Regions from separate parts of the Pseudocitrobacter corydidari genome, predicted to be linked through region 2. Evidence: predicted binding sites of a transcription regulator. Region 2 holds the regulator's gene; each other region holds the start of a gene.
The links. The regulator Fur, encoded in region 2, represses iron uptake genes when iron is present. The targets are predictions, from matches to a motif close to ATAATAATGAGAACNACTATCAA.

Region 1 (6,717 bases), 1.4 Mb from region 2:
ATACCAAACAGCGGATAACGTTCTGGCTGCTGCTGGTAGTGCGGCAACAGAGCATCTATTTGCTCGCGAACCTGCGTTTCACTGGCAAGCACGATCCACGCATTATCCTGCGCAGTCAGAGACTGAAGGTGGTCATTTAATAAGGCAAATACGTTGTCACTATTACGCGCAATGGCCTGTTGCCATTCGCTAACTGTTTTTCCGGTCATCACTGCCATGTTGGAATTCCTGTTGGTATACAAGATGGAATTCGTATAGCAACCGGCATGCCAAATAATTAACTTGTTGTTTTAAAATAAATTAATTTATTCTCCTTATTATTTATAAGAATTAACTGCACCCTTTCAGAACATGCATGAGCGATAACTGTGCAAATATTCATCAGTAAAAATAATGGCCAATACAGACAGCGAAAAGATATTCCAATGAATAACGGACTTTCATTTTTAACGCATCGCAATGCGATCCGCGCTGAAAAAACAGCAATTAATCACGCAAATCGCCACGGCAAAGAGGAATTTCAACTAAGGTTTTCATCAGGTTGATTGCAGCGCTCCTGCTGTTTGCCGAAATGGAGAAAACCGATGAAGAACATTGCTGCGCATCCTGTTGCGCGCCATACCCTGACGTTAAGCGCCCTGCTGCTGGCCTTTGCCGCACAGGCGCAGGAGGAGTACCCGGCCTCCCCTGATATTCTGCTTGGGCCACTGTTTAATGATGTGCAAAGCGCGAAACTCTTTCCCGATCAAAAAACCTTTGCCGACGCGGTGCCTAAAAGCGACCCGTTGATGATCCTCGCGGATTACCGCATGCAGAAGAGTCAGACCAGCTTCGACCTGCGCCACTTTGTAGAGATGAACTTTGCGTTGCCGCAGGCAGGCGAAACCTATGTGCCGCCCAAAGGGCAAACCCTGCGTCAGCACATTGATGGCCTGTGGCCAGTGCTGACCCGCACCAGCGAAACGGCGGAAAAATGGAGTTCCCTGCTGCCGCTGCCAAAACCGTATGTGGTGCCCGGCGGGCGTTTTCGCGAGGTGTATTACTGGGACAGCTACTTCACCATGCTTGGCCTGGCGGAGAGCGGGCACTGGGATAAAGTGGCCGATATGGTGGCGAACTTCGCTTATGAAATCGACACCTGGGGGCATATCCCCAATGGCAACCGCAGCTACTATTTAAGCCGTTCGCAACCACCATTTTTCTCGCTGATGGTTGAGTTACTGGCAAAACATGACAGCAACGCGCTGAAAACCTATCTGCCGCAGATGGAAAAAGAGCACGCGTACTGGATGGACGGCGCAGACAGTCTTCAGCCTGGCGATGCCAACAAGCGAGTGGTCAAACTGCGCGACGGTACCCTGCTCAACCGCTACTGGGATGATAACGATACGCCACGTCCGGAATCGTGGCTTGATGACGTGACCACGGCGAAGAAAAACCCGAATCGCCCCGCCACGGAAATCTACCGCGACCTGCGCTCCGCCGCCGCATCAGGGTGGGATTTCAGTTCGCGCTGGATGGATAACCCGCAGCAACTGGGCACCATTCGCACCACCAGCATCGTGCCGGTCGACCTGAACGCGCTGATGTTTAAGATGGAAAAACTGATCGCCGAAGGGAGCAAAGCCGCGGGCGATACGGCGAAAAGTAACCAGTACGATACCGAAGCTAACGCGCGTCAGAAAGCCATCGAAAAATATCTGTGGAACGATAAAGAGGGCTGGTATGCCGATTACGATCTGAAGTCGCACAAGGTACGTAATCAGCTCACGGCTGCCGCCCTGTTCCCGCTGTACGTGAATGCCGCTTCGCATGAGCGGGCGACGAAAATGGCGGCGGCGACGCAGAGCCGGTTGTTAAAACCCGGCGGCATTACCACCACGACCATTAACAGCGGGCAACAGTGGGATGCGCCAAACGGCTGGGCGCCGTTACAGTGGGTCGCTGTGGAAGGGTTGCAGAATTATGGTCAGGAGAAAGTGGCGATGGACGTCACCTGGCGCTTCCTGAGCAACGTGCAGCACACCTACGATAAGGAGAAAAAACTGGTGGAGAAATATGATATTACCTCCACCGGGACGGGCGGGGGCGGCGGTGAATATCCGCTGCAGGATGGCTTTGGCTGGACCAACGGCGTGACGCTGAAAATGCTGGATTTGATTTGCCCGAAAGAGAAACCGTGCGATACGGTGCCGGACGCGCCGGTTCAGGCGGCGAAGTAATGCCGGATGGCGGCTGCGCCTTATCCGGCCTACGCGACTCTGTAGGCCCGGTAAGCGCAGCGCCACCGGGCAATCATCAAAACGTATAACTCGCCCCCACCTGCACCGTACGATCGCGGCCAATCCAGCAGTTGGTGCTGTCGTAGCAGCTGAAGGTTTCTTTGTTGGTCAGGTTCTGCGCGCTGGCCTTCAGCATCAAGCCGTTCAGGCTGCTGTCGATAGCCGACATATCGTACGATACCGCCATATCATACTGCGTCGTACCGCCCAGCTTGCCTTCGTTATTGGCCGGAGAAATCTCCATCGGCCCGGTGTAGCGCACGCCCGCACCCACGGTGAAACCGCTTAATACGCTGCTGTCAAAGGTGTAGTCCCCCCACAGGTTAAACGCGTTTTCCGGCACCTGCGTCGGTCGCTTACCTTCGTAAGTTTCATCCTCGGTGTTGATAGCGTGCGTGTAGGCGTAGTTGGCAATCAGGTTGATGTTGTCCGTTGGACGACTCACGACAGAGAGCTCTGCGCCTTTCGATTCAATCTCCCCCGTCTGGCGGTAGTTCCAGCTGGGGTCCGCGCTCACCACGTTTTTCTGGCGAATATTAAACACCGACGCGGTAAAGGTCGTCGCGTATTCTGCCAGCAGGTATTTGACGCCGCCCTCCACCTGTTTGCTGGTGGTCGGTTTCACGTCCTGCGCGGTCAGGTTACCGCGCGGCGATACCGGCAGGAAGCCTTCTGAGTAGCTGATAAACGGTGACAGACCATTATCAAAGGCATACAGCGCGCCCAGGCGTTTAGTGACGCGATCCTGGGAGATCCACGCTTTTTGCTGGTCATTGAGATAATCCGTGGTGGCAGACTGGTACTCATCATAACGAATGCTGCCAAGAATATTCAGGCCGCCGAACTCCACCTGATCCTGGAAGTAATACCCTTTCTGGTTGTAAGAAAGACGATTTTTCTGCGCGGTGTAGAGCCCTAAATTATCACTGGTGATCTGCGAGTAATCCGGATGCAGCATATCGATGCCCGGCGTGGTCGAGGCGTAGCGATAGTTATAGTGCGAATTCAGTTTCTGGTAATCGAACCCCGCCAGCAGGTGATGCTGCCAGTCGCCCAGCGCGAAAGTTTTGCTGACCTGGTTATCGATATTAAAGCTGTGCAGATCTTCATCGGTGGTATAGGCAAAGCGGTTCAGTTCATACACGTTCGCACTACCCGCATTCCCGGTGGAATAGGCGCTGCGCTGGTGAGTATCGATGTCAAAATAACGCGCTTTCTGGGCGATGCCCCAACCGCTGTCGAATTCATGCTCGAAGCTGTACCCCACCATCCACTGGCGCTGTTCGAAACCGCTCCACTTATCCCCCGCAAAGTCGCGACGCCCGGCGTAGCTGGAACGCAGATACGAAAGCGGCAATGGATTGGACGGCGTCAGGCTCGGCGTGTTTTGCGCCAGCGCGTCAATCGTCAGGCGGGTTTTATTATCGGGCTGCCAGGTGACGCTCGGCGCAACCAGATAATCTTCGTAACGCGTAGTATGGGGCTGGTCATCGCCTTCACGTGCTTTGCCCAGCAGGCGGTAGCTCCAGTCGCTGTCGAGGATACGCCCGGTGGAATCCAGATATCCCTCTTTCAGGTTGCGCGTGCCGGTGTTAAACCCCACTTCCGTACGTTGTTCGGTTTGCGGTTTTTTCCCCTGAATATTCACCAGACCACCCGGCGAACCGTTGCCATAAAGCACCGAGGAAGGCCCCTTCAGAATATCCACGTTTTCAATCAGCAGCGGGTCAATACGCGCTTTGGTGTTGCCATTGACGTTATAGGGCAATTGCAGGCCGTTATAAAATTCATTGTCGACGGTAAAGCCACGAATTTTATATTCGCTCATGTAGCTGGTGCTGCCGCGCACTTCCGTCGAGACGCCCGGTGCATAACGCAGAATTTCATTGACCGAGTTGGCGTGACGTTGGGTAATTTCTTTCTCACTGATGGTATTGATAACCTGCGGCGTTTTGCTCTCCGCGACGGCGGATTTGGTGGCGCTGTTGGTCCATGCGGGCAGTTCACTGCTCCCCTGTGAACCGGTGACGACCATAGTGGTTTCAGCGTTGTCGGCCACGGCCGGTGTGGCGAGAGCAAGTGCAATCATTCCCGAGAGCGTACGATAGGCGAAGCGCATAATGTTTGTCTGACCAATAATTAGAATAAAGAATGCTAATTATTCTCATTTTTATTTAACGCGCAATAGGCAGATACACAGAGTCTGGAAAATTTGTGGGGAATCAACAGAAAGGAAGTATAGCGGCCCCGAATGGGGCCGTAGAAGCGTGATGCTTAGTTATTGCGGCGCAGGAAGCGGAAGATAGCCAGCACCACAATGGCGCCCACAACAGCAACCAGGAAGCTGTGCATATCAAAGCCCATTGCGCGATCGCCAAAGCCCAGCGTAGTGGCAATCCAGCCGCCCACCACCGCACCAACGATACCCAGCAGACAGGTCAGAATAAAGCCGCCACCGTCTTTCCCCGGCATAATCAGTTTGGCAATAACACCCGCAATAAGACCAAAAATAATCCAGGCAATAACACCCATTTTTACCATCCTCCAATTAAAAAAACCTCAAAAAAAGCGCCGACATTCTGCGCCGCTAATGTTTCAAGTATAGGTAATTACTCTTAAAAATCTCGCCGTCGCGCTTATATTTTATTCATATGCTGAATATGTTTGACCTGAACAGGCCCTTCTCGCCCGCACGCCGCGTAGAAAGCGAACAAAAAATTTTTTTTACCGAGGCTGAAGTTTCCTGGACGTAAACCGATAACAAGCAGACGGTTTATCCTCCAGAGGAGATAGCAGATGAATCAATACCCTTCGCAGTTTCTGAAACAAAACCCGCTGGCCGTTTTGAATATTCTGCGCGATCTCCATCGCGATGACGTTCCGCTACGCGTCTCGTGGGGAAGCGGGCAATTTATCAGTCGCCTTCTGGAGGTGAGCAAAACCGCACTGATACTCGATTTTGGCAGTCAGGCGTATGAAAACCGCGCGGTACAGCGAGTGGAAAACGTCACCATCACCGCCGAAACCGCCGGCGCTAAGATGGAATTCACGGTAGCACAATTGCAGGCGGGCGAATTTCAGGGGCTACCTGCATTCATTCTTCCCGTTCCGCCGACGATCTGGTTTATCCAGCGTCGTGAATATTTTCGCATCACCGCCCCGCTGCATCCGCCCTACTTTGGCAAAGCGCAGTTGCCCGGCAAACAGATGCTGCGCTTTCGAATTTTTGACCTGTCACTGGGAGGAATGGGCGCGCTGCTGGATAGCCAACCGGAAGATGATTTACAGCCGGGAATGCGTTTTTCCCAGCTGGAGCTGGATATGGGGCAATGGGGAACATTTCATTTTGATGCCCAACTGATTGCAGTCAGCGAGCGAAGAGTGGTCGATCATAAAAACGAAACGGTGAGCACACCACGGTTGAGTTTGCGTTTTCTTAACGTTAACCCGGCGACAGAACGCTCGCTCCAGCGCATTATTTTTTCGCTGGAGCGAGAAGCACGTGAACGCGCCAACAGGGTTCGCGACTAGTTACATCGCATCCATCGCTTTCTGCATTTTCCAGATATAGCGCGGCGCCTGTGGAGCCGGATGGTTTTCAACGACGTGTTCGAAGAACTCGTCTTTATCCAGATCGTTGATTTTGCTGATCGCTTTTTTGCGATCGGAGGAGAACGTCCGCAGCAGCGCGCCCGCGCCGTTGGCATAAGAGACCATCAGCGCGTACTGCATCACTTCCGGGTCTTTAATGCCTGCCAGCGAGCCATGTTCCAGTATGCTCAGGTAAGCCGCTCCCATGGAGATATTACGCTCCGGGTTTTTCAGCTCGCTGGTTGACGGTTGACCGCTCCAGCCCATATGGCGATAGACATCTTTTCCAGAGGTGGACGCTTTGAGTTGCATCAAGCCCACCGCGTTAGATTTGCTGACGGCATTCGGGTTACCGCCAGACTCGATGGCAATGATGGCGGTGATCAAACGCGGGCTTACGCCCCACGCCGCACCGGCTTTTTCGCTAATAGGCATCCATTGCATTGCGCGCTTCACCGGCACCTGTGGGTCCCAGGGTGGATTTTTGTAATCCTGTTTTGAACTGCATCCGGCAAGTAACACAATTAAAAAAGCAAACCATCTCAATTTCACGCAACTATCCTTTTTAGCTCAAGTATGTCGCCAGTAATGACAATAACGGGTTCAGGCGGCATGATACTCGTTTCGTTCTCTGCAAGGAATTACCATGTCACAGTTTCATCTGATCGCCCCGTCGGGCTACTGCATCAATCAATCCGCCGCCGAAATGGGCGTTGGCCGACTGATAAGCGCAGGGCATCAGGTCAACCACCAGCAGGTCATTCCTCGCCGCAGCCAGCGCTTTGCGGGCGTCGAGAGTGAGCGCCTGGCCGATATCAATCAACTCGCGGAACTGAAAGGTAAA
Region 2 (6,717 bases):
GACCGCCGATGGATGCGCCGTTACCCGGTGCAGCCGTCAGACGTGCTGTGATAGGGTCACCGGCCAGCGTGCTGGCGCTCACCATCTCTGGGGAGAGTTTAGACAGCGCCGCTTTCTGTGCAGAGGTCGCACCGGCCTGCAAACGATTGTAGCTTGGCGCACCGAAGCGTTTTGCCAGCTCATTGTAATGCTCTTGCGGATTTTTTCCGGTGACGGCGGTGATTTCCGCAGCCAGCAGGCACATGATGATACCGTCTTTATCGGTCGACCACGGCGTGCCGTCGAAACGCAGGAACGATGCCCCGGCGCTCTCTTCGCCACCGAAACCGAAGCTGCCGTCAAACAGACCATCAACGAACCATTTGAAGCCTACCGGCACTTCCACCAGCTTGCGGCCCAGATCGTTAACCACACGGTCGATCATTGCAGAAGAAACCAGCGTTTTACCCACGGCGACATCTTTGCCCCACTGCGGACGGTGCTGGAACAGGTAGTTGATAGCAACCGCCAGATAGTGGTTCGGGTTCATCAGGCCCGCAGGCGTAACGATACCGTGACGGTCGTAGTCCGGGTCGTTGGCGAACGCGAGGTCAAACTTATCGCGCAGCGCCAGCAGACCGGCCATCGCGCACTCGGAGGAGCAGTCCATACGGATTGCGCCATCTTTGTCGAGATGCATAAAGCGGAAAGTCTGGTCAACCTGGTCGTTAACGATGGTCAGATTCAGCTTGTAGTATTCGCCGATACGTTTCCAGTATTCGATACCGGAACCACCCAGCGGATCGACGCCCAGCGTCAGGCCCGCTTTCTGGATAGCCGCCATATCGACGATATCCGCCAGCCCTTCGATGAACGGCTGCACCAGATCCATCTCTTTCACATGACCGGACGCCAGCGCGGCATCCAGAGAATTACGTTTCACGCCTTTCAGGCCATCGGCCAGCAGCGCATTGGCGCGATCTTCCACCACTTTGGTAACGTTCGTATCGGCCGGGCCACCGTTAGGCGGGTTGTATTTGATACCACCGTCTTCCGGCGGGTTGTGAGACGGCGTAATCACGATACCGTCAGCCAATGGACCACCTTTTTTGTTGTGGACCAGAATAGCATTCGACACAGCAGGGGTCGGCGTAAAGCCGTTATTTTCCTGCACAATGACATCCACACCGTTTGCCGCGAGCACTTCGAGTACCGAGATAAACGCCGGTTCAGAGAGCGCGTGGGTATCTTTACCGACGAAGCAAGGGCCGGTAATGCCGTTTTTCGCACGATCTTCGGCGATAGCCTGCGCGATCGCCAGAATATGAGGTTCATTGAAACTCTGGCGCGCCGCGCTACCACGGTGTCCGGAAGTACCGAACTTCACTGCATGCTCTGCGTTACCCACTTCCGGTTTCAGCACATAGTACTGAGACGTCAGTTGGGCGACGTTAATCAAATCACTCTGTTGTGCAGGCTGGCCCGCACGGTTATGGTTTGCCATTGCTTGATCCTTCTTATGCAAGGGTTAGATTGTGCCGCATACCTTTTCGATTAATTCAGCGGGGAACTGCATGGTTTGCATAATGTGTTCCACCATACTGCATTTACGACCGGTGTTGGTATTCGTGATCACCCAATATGGGGTTTCAGGTACCTGTTTCGGTTTAGTCTGATTACCGTTTTTCAGCAGGGTTTGCTCGTTGGCGGCAAAGTAGACACGCGTGCGCCCATGAAGCGATTCCGTCGCTTCGGCAAACGCGTTGTTATCCAGTTTGTAGAGCGTCGTCAGGATCAGCATAAAGCGATTGACGGCTTTTTTCTGCTCAGCATATTCGTCAGAGAGCAGCAGTTCACGCATCGCGCGAACTTTATCTTTCGCGGTTTTAACCGGTTTTACCTCGGCAACTGGAGCAACCTGAGCAGGCGCAACTTCAGCTTTGGCAACCGGAGCAGCAACAACAGGTTGTGATGCGGCGGAAAACTTCAGCATTCGCCGTAAAATGTCGGATGCGCTCTCGCCAATGTGCAGTGTGTGGGCGGCAATATAGCGATAGAGTTCGTCATCAACTTCGATCGTTTTCATCTTAATCCAGTGCAATAATTTTTCTGAATACAAGTTGCTGGGATTATATGTTCAAAACCCAACAGCGGATAGCGTCATACCAGGATAGCGGCAAAAATGGGATAAAAATCGTATCTTGCCCCTGAACGTGAGAATGTCCAACATAATACCCTAACCCGACAGAGCGAAAAAAAGAACTTTGCTATGAAATTGAATACCCGAGCGCAATCTGCACAAAACCTGCACAATAATTCCCCCATTCTGCTCGTTCACGGCCTTTTCGGTAGCCTGGACAACCTTGGCGTACTGGCGCGCGACCTGGTGACCGACCACGATATCCTGCAAGTGGATATGCGTAATCACGGTCTTTCTCCGCGAGCGGACGAGATGAACTACCCGGCGATGGCCCAGGATCTGCTGGATACCCTCGACGCCCACAACATTGAGAAAGCCACGGTGATTGGTCACTCGATGGGCGGCAAAGCGGTGATGGCCCTGACCGCGCTGGCTCCGGAACGCATCGATAATCTGGTCGCTATTGATATCGCGCCGGTGGATTATCATGTGCGTCGCCATGATGAAATTTTTGCGGCGATTAACGCGGTCACCAACGCAGGTGTCTCCTCACGCCAGCAGGCGGCAACCGTGATGCGCGAATTTTTAGCCGAAGAAGGTGTGATTCAGTTTCTGCTGAAGTCGTTTGTTGACGGCGAGTGGCGTTTCAACGTACCCGTGCTGTGGGATCAGTATCCGCACATCGTCGGTTGGGAGACGATTCCGGCGTGGGATCATCCGGCGCTGTTTATCCCAGGCGGAAATTCGCCTTATGTTACCGAAGCTTACCGTGACGACCTGCTCTCGCAATTCCCGCAGGCGCGTGCGCACGTCATTGCAGGCGCCGGGCACTGGGTGCATGCGGAAAAACCGGACGCGGTGCTGCGCGCCATCCGCCGATATTTAGCAGACTGATTAAAAACTCAACGACCGCGCGCCATTATGGCCGTGGTCGTTGGCGTGTCGGTTGCACTGATGTATGATTGCGCGCTGTCTGCACCGGGCGTTTCCCGGTAGCTTGTTTCCCCGAAGTCACTCTGAATCATGGCAAAAGAACAAACGGACCGCACGACAATTGATTTGTTCGCAAATGAGCGTCGGCCGGGAAGACCCAAAACCAATCCGCTTTCGCGTGACGAACAGCTGCGCATCAATAAGCGTAATCAATTAAAACGCGATAAAGTTCGCGGTCTGAAGCGCGTCGAGCTGAAACTCAATAACGATGCGGTAGATGCTCTGAACGAACTGGCAACCGCGCGCGATATGAGTCGCAGTGAGCTTATCGAAGAGATTCTGATGAGCCAGTTAGCCGTGCTTCGCGCGCAGGAAAAGCTCTGAAAATTTCGTAAAATCCCGCTTTCATGTAGCAGAGTGTGCAGTCCGGTACGATTGCTGATTCCGCACCCTTCTCTGTTCTGCTATGATTGCCCTTATCTGTGGGCAATACGCCACCACCATATCATTAAGTTTCAAGAGGTTATTTAACTCATGGCAATCGTTGGCATTTTCTTTGGTAGCGACACCGGCAATACCGAAAATATTGCAAAAATGATTCAGAAACAGCTTGGTAAAGACGTTGCCGACGTGCATGACATTGCCAAGAGCAGCAAAGAAGACCTGGCTGCATTCGACATTCTGCTGCTGGGTATTCCTACCTGGTACTACGGTGAAGCCCAGTGCGACTGGGACGATTTCTTCCCGACGCTGGAAGAAGTTGATTTCAATGGGAAACTGGTTGCACTGTTCGGCTGCGGCGACCAGGAAGACTATGCGGAATACTTCTGTGATGCGCTGGGCACTATCCGCGACATCATTGAACCGCGCGGTGCGACCATCGTCGGCCACTGGCCAACAGCCGGTTACCACTTTGAAGCGTCTAAAGGGCTGGCTGATGACGATCACTTCGTAGGTCTGGCTATCGATGAAGACCGCCAGCCGGAACTGACCGCTGAACGTGTAGAAAAATGGGTAAAACAGATTTCTGAAGAGCTGCATCTGGAAGAGATCAAAAACGCCTGATTCTTAATGCGGCGTGATTTTTTAAATCGCGCCGCATTAATAGGTAGAAGCAATCAAAATAATAGCTACAATTTTTTAACTTTTGAGCGTAAATCTGTACAATATCTTCTGAATTTAGCGAGTTTGCTGGTCAAGCCTCGTTTTCGAAATCTTTATTCGCCCAGGTCTTGCTGTTTTCATTTAGAAGGCGTCATTCTATAATGAGACGCATTACACTCGGTGCACTCTCTGTGTTACTTCCGCGTTTGGAAGTCAATCGTTTAGCAACAGGACAGATTCCGCATGACTGACAACAATACCGCATTAAAGAAGGCTGGCCTGAAAGTCACACTTCCCCGGTTAAAGATCCTGGAAGTGCTTCAGGAACCAGACAATCACCATGTCAGCGCGGAAGACTTATACAAACGCCTGATCGACATGGGTGAAGAGATTGGTCTGGCTACCGTCTACCGCGTTCTGAACCAGTTTGATGACGCGGGCATTGTCACGCGCCATAATTTTGAAGGTGGCAAGTCCGTTTTCGAACTGACTCAACAACACCATCACGATCACCTGATTTGCCTCGACTGCGGCAAGGTTATCGAATTCAGCGATGATTCCATCGAAGCTCGTCAGCGTGAAATTGCCGCGAAACACGGTATCCGCTTAACCAACCACAGCCTGTACCTGTATGGTCACTGTGCTGAGGGCGACTGCCGCGAAGATGAACACGCGCACGATGGCGTAGAGAAGTAATTTTCACACTGAAATGACAAAACCAGCTTACGGGCTGGTTTTTTTATGGTGGTCTATGGCTTCATTTCCATCACCATCCGCAGAAAATTGTCCCGTCCTTCATGCTCTCGCGTAGGATCCCAGGCCATCGCAATTTCCCACCCCACTTTGACATTAGCCAGTTCGACCATTTTTACCCCGGCGGGCAGAACGTTACAGATGCTCTCAGGCAAAAAGGCAATACCGTTACCGCCACCGATCAGCGCCAGTAAAGAATGCATATCGTCGGAAACGGATACCGCATGCACATCGGGAAACTGCTCGGCGAGGATGATGCGAACCTGCTCAGCCAGACACGGCGCGGCGTGCGTACTCAGTCGTAATAACGGATAGTGTTCAACAAGATGATGTAACCCTTCTTTTACAGACGCATTCGCGGGAACGGCAAGCACCAGACGCTCCTGTTTAATCACAAAATGTGACAGAGGCGGCAGAACGGGCAGCCGCAAGAAACCAATATGCAGCGCTCCTTCGAGCAGCATTCGGCACTGCACACTTGAAGGAATGTTGTTGAGCGAGACGGTGACATCAGGAAAACGCGCCTGAAAAGTATTAATCCATTGCGGCGTAAGAGAATATGTCGATAGCCCAAACCCGAGGGCGAGTTTGGCTGTCGCCCCCCGTTTGATATCCCCGGCAAATTTCCGCAATTCGCGGTAACGCACCAGAAATTCGCACGCCTCGGGATAGAACAATTTCCCCTGAGGTGTCAACGTTGCGCCATGACGTCCGCGGGTAAAAAGCACCAAATTCAAATCGTGCTCCAACGCCTGGATCTGTTTGCTTAACGCAGGCTGAGTGATACACAACGCATCTGCAGCGGCATGGTAACTCCCCTGCTCCGCGAGCGTAACAAATGCCTGTAGTCGGCGATTTTCCATTCCCGTTTTTTATCCCTGCGCGAAAAAATAGCATTATACATAGCCTCTGTTTCAACCGATTATCCATAAAAAGTCACAGGATGTTTTCAGAAGATACAGGGGGAAAAATGACTCAAGCGATGCCCGTACTGACTGCTGTCCTTTTTGATATGGATGGCGTGTTGATCGATTCTAACCTCGTGATTGAAAAGGCATGGAGGGAGGCAGGCAAGCTTTATAACCGGGATATCAGCGATGCGGATATTGCCCGGCACATTCATGGTCAGCCGGGGCCACATACGATTCACGCATTATTCAACGATCTTTCCCTGCAAGATCAGGCGTTCGTTCAGCAGTACATTATCGATGCAGAAAATAATGCAGATTACGATCCCATTAAGGGCGTTGCCGAGTTTATTACAGCCCTACACCATGCAGGGATCACCATCGGTATCGTCACCAGCGGCTGGCGCAAGAAAATCGATCGTGTCATTCATATGCTGGGCGCAGACGATGCTATTTCAACCGTTGTCGAACGTGATGACGTCGAAAGAGGAAAACCGTGGCCTGATCCCTATTTATTGGCGGCAACGCGGCTGGGGATCACACCAGATAAGGCATTAGTTTTTGAAGATTCCCACAGCGGGATCACCTCCGCTGTCAGCGCGGGTACGTACTGCGTTGGCGTAGGTAGCGAGGCGTTACAAAACGGTGGTCCGGAGTGTGCCGTAATCGATTTCAGTCACCTTCAATGGCACACCGATGAGGCAGGACAATTCGTCTTATCGCTTCGACCTGGGAATACGATAATGTTGATACCCGCTTAGTTTGCACATTCATGCAGCCGTGCCCGACAAGCAAGCTCATCGGGCACGTTATCTTAACGGGGAGTATTATTACTGCGAATTTCCTGCCAGATTAACCCGCAATCTTTCTTCACGGCCTGATCGTTACCGGTTTTTCTCG
Region 3 (6,717 bases), 1.9 Mb from region 2:
CGCTGCCGAATTTGCTGCTCATCACGCCCATCGCGCCGGTCGCCATTTCCCCGTCGCCTTTACTGGCTTCGATTGGGTTCGCCAGCACGCTCAGGCTAAAGGTGTCTTTCAGGCTCTGCCAGGTTTCATCGGCTGCGCCCAGCAGTTCGTCGGTCAGGCTGAAGGTGGCTGGATCGAAATCTTCTTCCTGAATATTTTCAGCGGTGTAGAGGGTGTTCAACGTACCGACTACCACCTCTTTTGCCATCGCCCCGGTAAACAGGCCAACCGCGGCCTGCCAGTTATCTTCATGCACGCCAATCGGTTTCAGCAGCGGCGTTAACTGACGGCTCACTGACGCAAGGGCTGAGTCGTTGATGTTATCGACCGCCTGGCCGCTCAGTGAGAAGCTGTTCAGGGCGCTCAGGAAAATACTGACGATAACGATGACTTTACCCGCGCGAACTACAAAGCCTTTCAGGCGTTGCCAGGTCTGGATAAACAGGCTTTTCAGATGCGGAATGTGATAAACCGGCAGCTCCATCACGAACGGTGAGGCTTCACCACGCATGATGGTGTATTTGAGCATCAGACCGGTGAGGATCGCCATCACGATGCCCAGTACGTAAAGCGAGAAGACCGCCAGCGCGCCCTGCTGACCAAAGAAGGCCGCCGCGAAGACGGCGAAGATTGCCAGACGTGCGCCGCAGGACATAAACGGCGCCATCATGATGGTCATCAGACGCTCGCGCGGGGCATCGAGCGTACGTGCGCCCATCACCGACGGTACGTTACAGCCGAAACCAACAATCAGCGGCACGAAGGATTTGCCCGGCAGGCCAAGCGACTGCATCAGGCGGTCCATAACAAACGCCGCACGCGCCATGTAGCCGGAATCCTCAAGGAAGGAGAGGAACAGGTACATCATGCCGATTTGCGGTACCAGCGGCAGCACGGTGTTGATCCCGCCGCCAATACCCTGGGCGAGGAAAATCGTCAGCCATTCCGGGAAGTGCAGCGTTGCGCCAACCCATTGAATGCCGTGAATAAAGATAGCGACCGAGCCACCGTCGAAAATAGGCTGCAATGCGCCGCCGATGTTAATCGCCAGCAGGAACATCAGGTACATCACGAACAGGAAGATCGGCAGTCCCAGTACGCGGTTGAGCACGATTTTATCCACGGCAGCGGTGAAGCGGCTTGGCTCGGCGGTGAGCGTGTTACTGACGCTGTCGCAAATGGCAGAGATGCTTTGATAACGCGCATCGGCGATATGCAGTGCAGGGTCATCCAGTTCGTCGTTCAGATTAGCCAGCGCGATATCGAGTTTATCCGCCGCATCGCCTGCGTAGGCGCGGCTATAGATATCGCCTTCCAGCATTTGCATACCGAGCCAGTGGCGCTGTTTCTCCGGAATCGCTTCCGGCATCGCGCGCGCCAGATTTTCTGCTTCACGAAGCAGCGGGGCAGCGTAGTGCACCAGCTCAATCTCATCGTTGCTTTGATAGCGGTCGACCGCCAGCTTCAGGGCGTCGATCCCACGGCCACGCGTGGAAACCAGCGGAACCACCGGGCAACCCAAACGCGCAGAGAGGGCGTCAATATCAATGCGGATTTGCTGTTTTTCCGCGATATCGAGCATGTTGAGCGCCACGATGCAGGGAATACCGAGTTCGAGCAGTTGCAGCGTCAGGTAGAGGTTGCGCTCGAGGTTAGAAGCATCGACGACGTTAATCAGTAAGTCGGCGTCGCCGCTTAAAATGTAGTGGCAGGCGATTTGCTCATCGAGTGAGGTCTGCGAGGAGATGGTGGTCAGGGAGTAGGTCCCTGGCAGGTCGACCAGCGTGACGCTGTGATCGGTCGTTGAAAACGACCCTTCTTTACGCTCGACCGTCACCCCGGACCAGTTCCCCACGCGCTGACGTGCGCCGGTTAATTGATTGAATAATGTTGTCTTGCCGGAATTAGGATTACCAATTAAGCCAATGGTTAGTTTTTTCATTTTTTGTGAACTCTATAACAGCTAAATCGGATTAACGAGAAATGGATTCAAGATCGAGGAATTCCAAATCTTTTTTGCGTAGGACTAAACTGACTCGACGCGTTTCAATATGAATGGGGTCGCCTAAAGGTGCGACACGTACAACCTGGAAAGAGGAGCCGGGCAGCATGCCGAGCGACAGCAGTTTCTGACGCCAGGCCGGGCTGATTTCACGGGAGAAGCCAGTAATTTTCCACGCACTATCAGGAGTAAATTGCATAGGGCCTACTTATTTCATCGCGAGTCACTGTCGCGCGGGTTCAACAGAAACGAACGGAAAGGCGCGCGAACATGAGAGAGGTTAATTAATCTACAATACGATGATAATGAGAATGGTTTGTATCTTCAATAGATAAAATGTGACCGGATGTTCTTTCTGAGAATAAAGTGGCGCAAAGTTGATTTGGCTCAAAACAATTCGGGTAAACCGTATGTTTGTTTATTTCGACGAATGTTAATGCGGTGATAATAATGCTAAATATAAAAACAATTAATATATTTCCGAAATAAAAAGCCCGATAACGTTTATCGGGCCCACAGACATTTCTGGTTTATAGGCCGGGTAAGCGCAGCGCCACCCGGCAACACAAACCGCACGCGTTAGCGTTTTTTCCCCATCGCCGCCGCCAGCGCATCCATCATCGCGCTGTTACCCGCAGGCTGCACATCGCGACCGCGTGGTTTTGCTGCTTTGGCCGCCGGGCGATTGCCCTGGTTGCGCTCATTGCTATTACCGCCGCGACGGGCGTTGGTTTCACCCGGCTGCTCGTCCAGACGCATGGTCAACGCAATACGTTTACGCGGCAGATCCACTTCCAGCACCTTCACTTTCACGATATCGCCGGCTTTCACTACCGTGTGCGGATCTTCCACAAACTTATCCGCCAGCGACGAGATATGAACCAGGCCATCCTGATGCACGCCGATATCCACAAACGCACCAAAGTTGGTGACGTTAGTGACCGCGCCTTCCAGAATCATCCCCGGCAGCAGGTCGTTCATGGTTTCTACGCCATCAGCGAACTGCGCGGTTTTAAACTCAGGACGCGGGTCACGGCCCGGTTTTTCCAGCTCTTTGATGATATCGGTGACGGTTGGTACGCCGAAACTCTCGTCGGTGAATTCAGAGGCCTTCAGGTTACGCAGCTCGCTGCTGTTGCCCATCAGATCTTTCAGCGCCTGCTGAGTCCGCGCCAGGATACGCTCGACCACCGGATACGCTTCCGGGTGCACCGTAGAGGCATCCAGCGGGTTATCTCCGTGGTTAATACGCAGGAAGCCTGCGCACTGCTCGAACGCTTTCGGCCCCAGACGGCTGACTTTCAGCAGTTGCTGACGGTTCTGGAACTGACCGTTCTCATCACGCCAGCTGACAATATTCTGCGCCATCATGCGCGTCAGGCCCGCCACGCGAGTTAACAGCGGAACGGAAGCGGTATTCAGGTCTACGCCGACGGCGTTTACGCAGTCTTCCACTACCGCATCCAGCTTACGCGCCAGCGAGGTCTGGCTGACGTCGTGCTGATACTGGCCGACGCCGATGGATTTCGGGTCGATTTTCACCAGCTCGGCGAGCGGGTCCTGCAAACGGCGGGCGATAGAGACCGCGCCACGCAGAGAAACGTCGAGGTCCGGGAATTCCAGCGCCGCCAGTTCAGACGCCGAGTAAACGGACGCCCCTGCTTCGCTGACGATCACTTTCTGCGCCGTCACTTTCGGGAACTGTTTCTGCACGTCGAGGAAGAAACGCTCCGTTTCGCGCGAGGCTGTACCGTTACCGATAGCGACCAGCTCAACGTTATGTTTCTCGCACAGCGCCGCGACCACAACGGCCGCTTTCGCTGCCTGACCGGTATGTGGATAGATGGTGTCGGTGGCGACCAGTTTGCCGGTGGCATCGACCACAGCCACTTTCACGCCGGTACGCAGGCCCGGATCGAGGCCCATCGTCGCGCGCAGGCCCGCAGGTGCCGCCATCAGCAGGTCGTGCAGGTTACGGGCGAAGACGTTAATCGCTTCGTCTTCCCCGCGCTCGCGCACGGTGCCCATCAGTTCAGTTTCCAGGTGCATCAGCACCTTGATGCGCCACGTCCAGCTCACCACGCCTTTACGCCAGCTATCCGCCGGGGCGTTGTTCAGGCGCAGGCCAAGGTGGTCGATAATAATCTGTTCGCCGTGGCTCTCTTTCGGTGGCTCGTCGAACTGCGGGTCGGCATTAAGCGACAGTTGCAGGATGCCTTCGTTGCGGCCACGGAACATCGCCAGCGCGCGGTGAGACGGCACGGTAGAAATCGGTTCGTGATGGTCGAAGTAGTCGCGGAATTTCGCGCCTTCTTCCTCTTTGCCTGCCACCACGGTCGCCACGATGTGGGCGTTTTTCCACAGATAATCACGCACTTTCGCCAGCAGGCCTGCGTCTTCAGCAAAACGCTCCATCAGGATATAGCGTGCGCCATCCAGCGCGGCTTTGGTATCCGCCACGCCTTTGTCGGCGTCGATAAATTTGGCGGCTTCCGTTTCCGGGTCATGAGACGGCTCGTTCCACAGCAGCTCAGCCAGCGGTTGCAGCCCGGCTTCAATGGCGATTTGCCCGCGTGTGCGACGTTTTTGTTTATACGGGAGGTAAAGGTCTTCAAGCTCGGTTTTGCTGAGGGTGCCGTTGATGGCTTTTTCCAGCGACTCGGTGAGTTTTCCCTGTTCGCTGATGGACTTAAGAATGGTCTGGCGACGATCTTCCAGTTCACGCAAATAGCCGAGTCGGGATTCCAGATTACGCAGCTGCGTGTCATCCAGACCGCCGGTGACTTCCTTACGATAACGTGCAATAAACGGCACGGTATTCCCATCATCAAGCAGGCGAACGGCGGCTTCCACCTGTTCTGCGCGTGCCTGAAGTTCACCCGCAATAATGCGGCAGAGCGAATCATTCATCATGGTGTTGTCATCTGTTGGGTCGAAAAAATCAGGGGATAGTTATACGGATTGACCGGCAAAAATGCCAGTCGCCACCGTATTCTCTCGGATTGTTCCAGGCGCGCTACTTCACATATTCGATCTCATTGATGTACCAGCTCGCTTCACCGGCGGGCGTTTGCACTACGGCCAGGTCGCCAACCTCTTTTTTCAGCAGGCCGCGCGCCATCGGCGAGTCAATCGAGATGTAGTCGTTACGGCCAAAGATTTCATCGTAGCCGACAATGCGAAAGCGCTTCACATCGCCGTCGTCGTTTTCAATTTCCACCCACGCGCCAAAGAAGACTTTGCCTTCCTGCTGCGGTGAATAATCGACAATCTTCAGGTTTTCCAGGCATTTGGTGAGATAACGCACGCGGCGGTCGATTTCACGCAGGCGCTTTTTGTTGTACTGGTAATCGGCGTTTTCACTGCGATCGCCCAGACTTGCAGCCCAGGTCACTTTTTTGGTGACTTCCGGGCGTTCCTCGCGCCAGAGGTAATCCATCTCTTTTTTCAGTTTTTCATACCCTTCACGGGTAATTAAAGGCGTTTTCATCCGCGTTTCCTGCCTTCTGCTGGCCTGTTGGAAAGCACAAAAGAGTCCAACAGGATGAATAATGTGTCTTATGATTAAATGTATACTTAAGCCGCTGTAAAATATGCTTTGTAACAATTTAGCCTGGAATTTATACCAGATTTAACTGGTGACCGGCTTACGCTTTTTTAAGAATACGCACTGATAATTGTTGCGAACCTTTGGGAGTAAAAACAATGCAAGAGAATTATAAGATTCTGGTGGTCGATGACGACATGCGCCTGCGTGCGCTGCTTGAACGTTATCTGACCGAGCAGGGTTTCCAGGTTCGAAGTGTAGCCAACGCCGAACAGATGGATCGCCTGTTAACCCGCGAATCCTTCCATCTTATGGTACTGGATTTAATGCTGCCAGGCGAAGACGGTTTGTCCATCTGCCGCCGTCTGCGTAGCCAAAGCAACCCAATGCCGATCATCATGGTAACGGCGAAGGGCGAAGAAGTTGACCGTATCGTCGGCCTGGAAATCGGTGCAGACGACTACATCCCTAAACCGTTCAACCCGCGTGAACTGCTGGCCCGTATTCGTGCGGTGCTGCGTCGTCAGGCGAACGAACTGCCGGGCGCGCCTTCTCAGGAAGAGGCGGTGATTGCCTTCGGTAAGTTCAAACTGAATCTCGGTACGCGTGAAATGTTCCGTGAAGATGAACCCATGCCGCTGACCAGCGGGGAATTTGCGGTACTGAAAGCGCTGGTGAGCCATCCGCGTGAACCACTCTCCCGCGATAAACTGATGAACCTGGCGCGCGGTCGCGAGTACTCCGCCATGGAACGTTCCATCGACGTACAAATCTCCCGTCTGCGCCGCATGGTGGAAGAAGATCCGGCCCATCCACGCTATATCCAGACCGTCTGGGGCCTGGGTTACGTCTTTGTCCCGGACGGTTCTAAGGCATGAGGCGATTGCGCTTCTCACCGCGAAGTTCGTTTGCCCGCACGTTGTTGCTGATTGTCACCTTGCTGTTTGTCAGCCTGGTGACAACCTACCTTGTGGTGCTGAACTTCGCGATTTTGCCAAGCCTCCAGCAGTTTAATAAGGTCCTCGCTTACGAAGTCCGTATGTTGATGACCGATAAACTTGAGCTGGAGGACGGTACGCAGCTGGTGGTGCCGCCTGCGTTCCGTCGCGAAATTTACCGCGAACTTGGT

Region 1: G163CM_RS04480 (TonB-dependent siderophore receptor) is a predicted target of Fur. The motif match lies at 4,434-4,456, and genes of this name have one in related genera.
Region 3: feoA (ferrous iron transporter A) is a predicted target of Fur. The motif match lies at 2,341-2,363, and genes of this name have one in related genera.

The regions. Positions count from the first base shown of each region.
Region 1 covers NZ_CP087880.1:959,939-966,655, reverse strand. The annotation lists gene atzF (allophanate hydrolase) at 1-218, opposite strand, end outside; gene G163CM_RS04485 (alpha,alpha-trehalase) at 585-2,222, shown strand; gene G163CM_RS04480 (TonB-dependent siderophore receptor) at 2,299-4,401, opposite strand; gene G163CM_RS04475 (GlsB/YeaQ/YmgE family stress response membrane protein) at 4,557-4,814, opposite strand; gene ycgR (flagellar brake protein YcgR) at 5,079-5,813, shown strand; gene emtA (membrane-bound lytic murein transglycosylase EmtA) at 5,814-6,425, opposite strand; gene ldcA (muramoyltetrapeptide carboxypeptidase) at 6,520-6,717, shown strand, end outside.
Region 2 covers NZ_CP087880.1:2,321,720-2,328,436, forward strand. The annotation lists gene pgm (phosphoglucomutase (alpha-D-glucose-1,6-bisphosphate-dependent)) at 1-1,483, opposite strand, end outside; gene seqA (replication initiation negative regulator SeqA) at 1,508-2,065, opposite strand; gene ybfF (esterase) at 2,249-3,013, shown strand; gene ybfE (LexA regulated protein) at 3,143-3,436, shown strand; gene fldA (flavodoxin FldA) at 3,587-4,117, shown strand; gene fur (ferric iron uptake transcriptional regulator) at 4,400-4,852, shown strand; gene G163CM_RS10825 (LysR family transcriptional regulator) at 4,906-5,772, opposite strand; gene G163CM_RS10830 (HAD family hydrolase) at 5,880-6,578, shown strand; gene chiQ (ChiQ/YbfN family lipoprotein) at 6,632-6,717, opposite strand, start outside.
Region 3 covers NZ_CP087880.1:4,229,693-4,236,409, forward strand. The annotation lists gene feoB (Fe(2+) transporter permease subunit FeoB) at 1-1,981, opposite strand, end outside; gene feoA (ferrous iron transporter A) at 2,013-2,240, opposite strand; gene G163CM_RS19595 (Tex family protein) at 2,621-4,954, opposite strand; gene greB (transcription elongation factor GreB) at 5,058-5,531, opposite strand; gene ompR (osmolarity response regulator transcription factor OmpR) at 5,747-6,466, shown strand; gene envZ (two-component system sensor histidine kinase EnvZ) at 6,463-6,717, shown strand, end outside.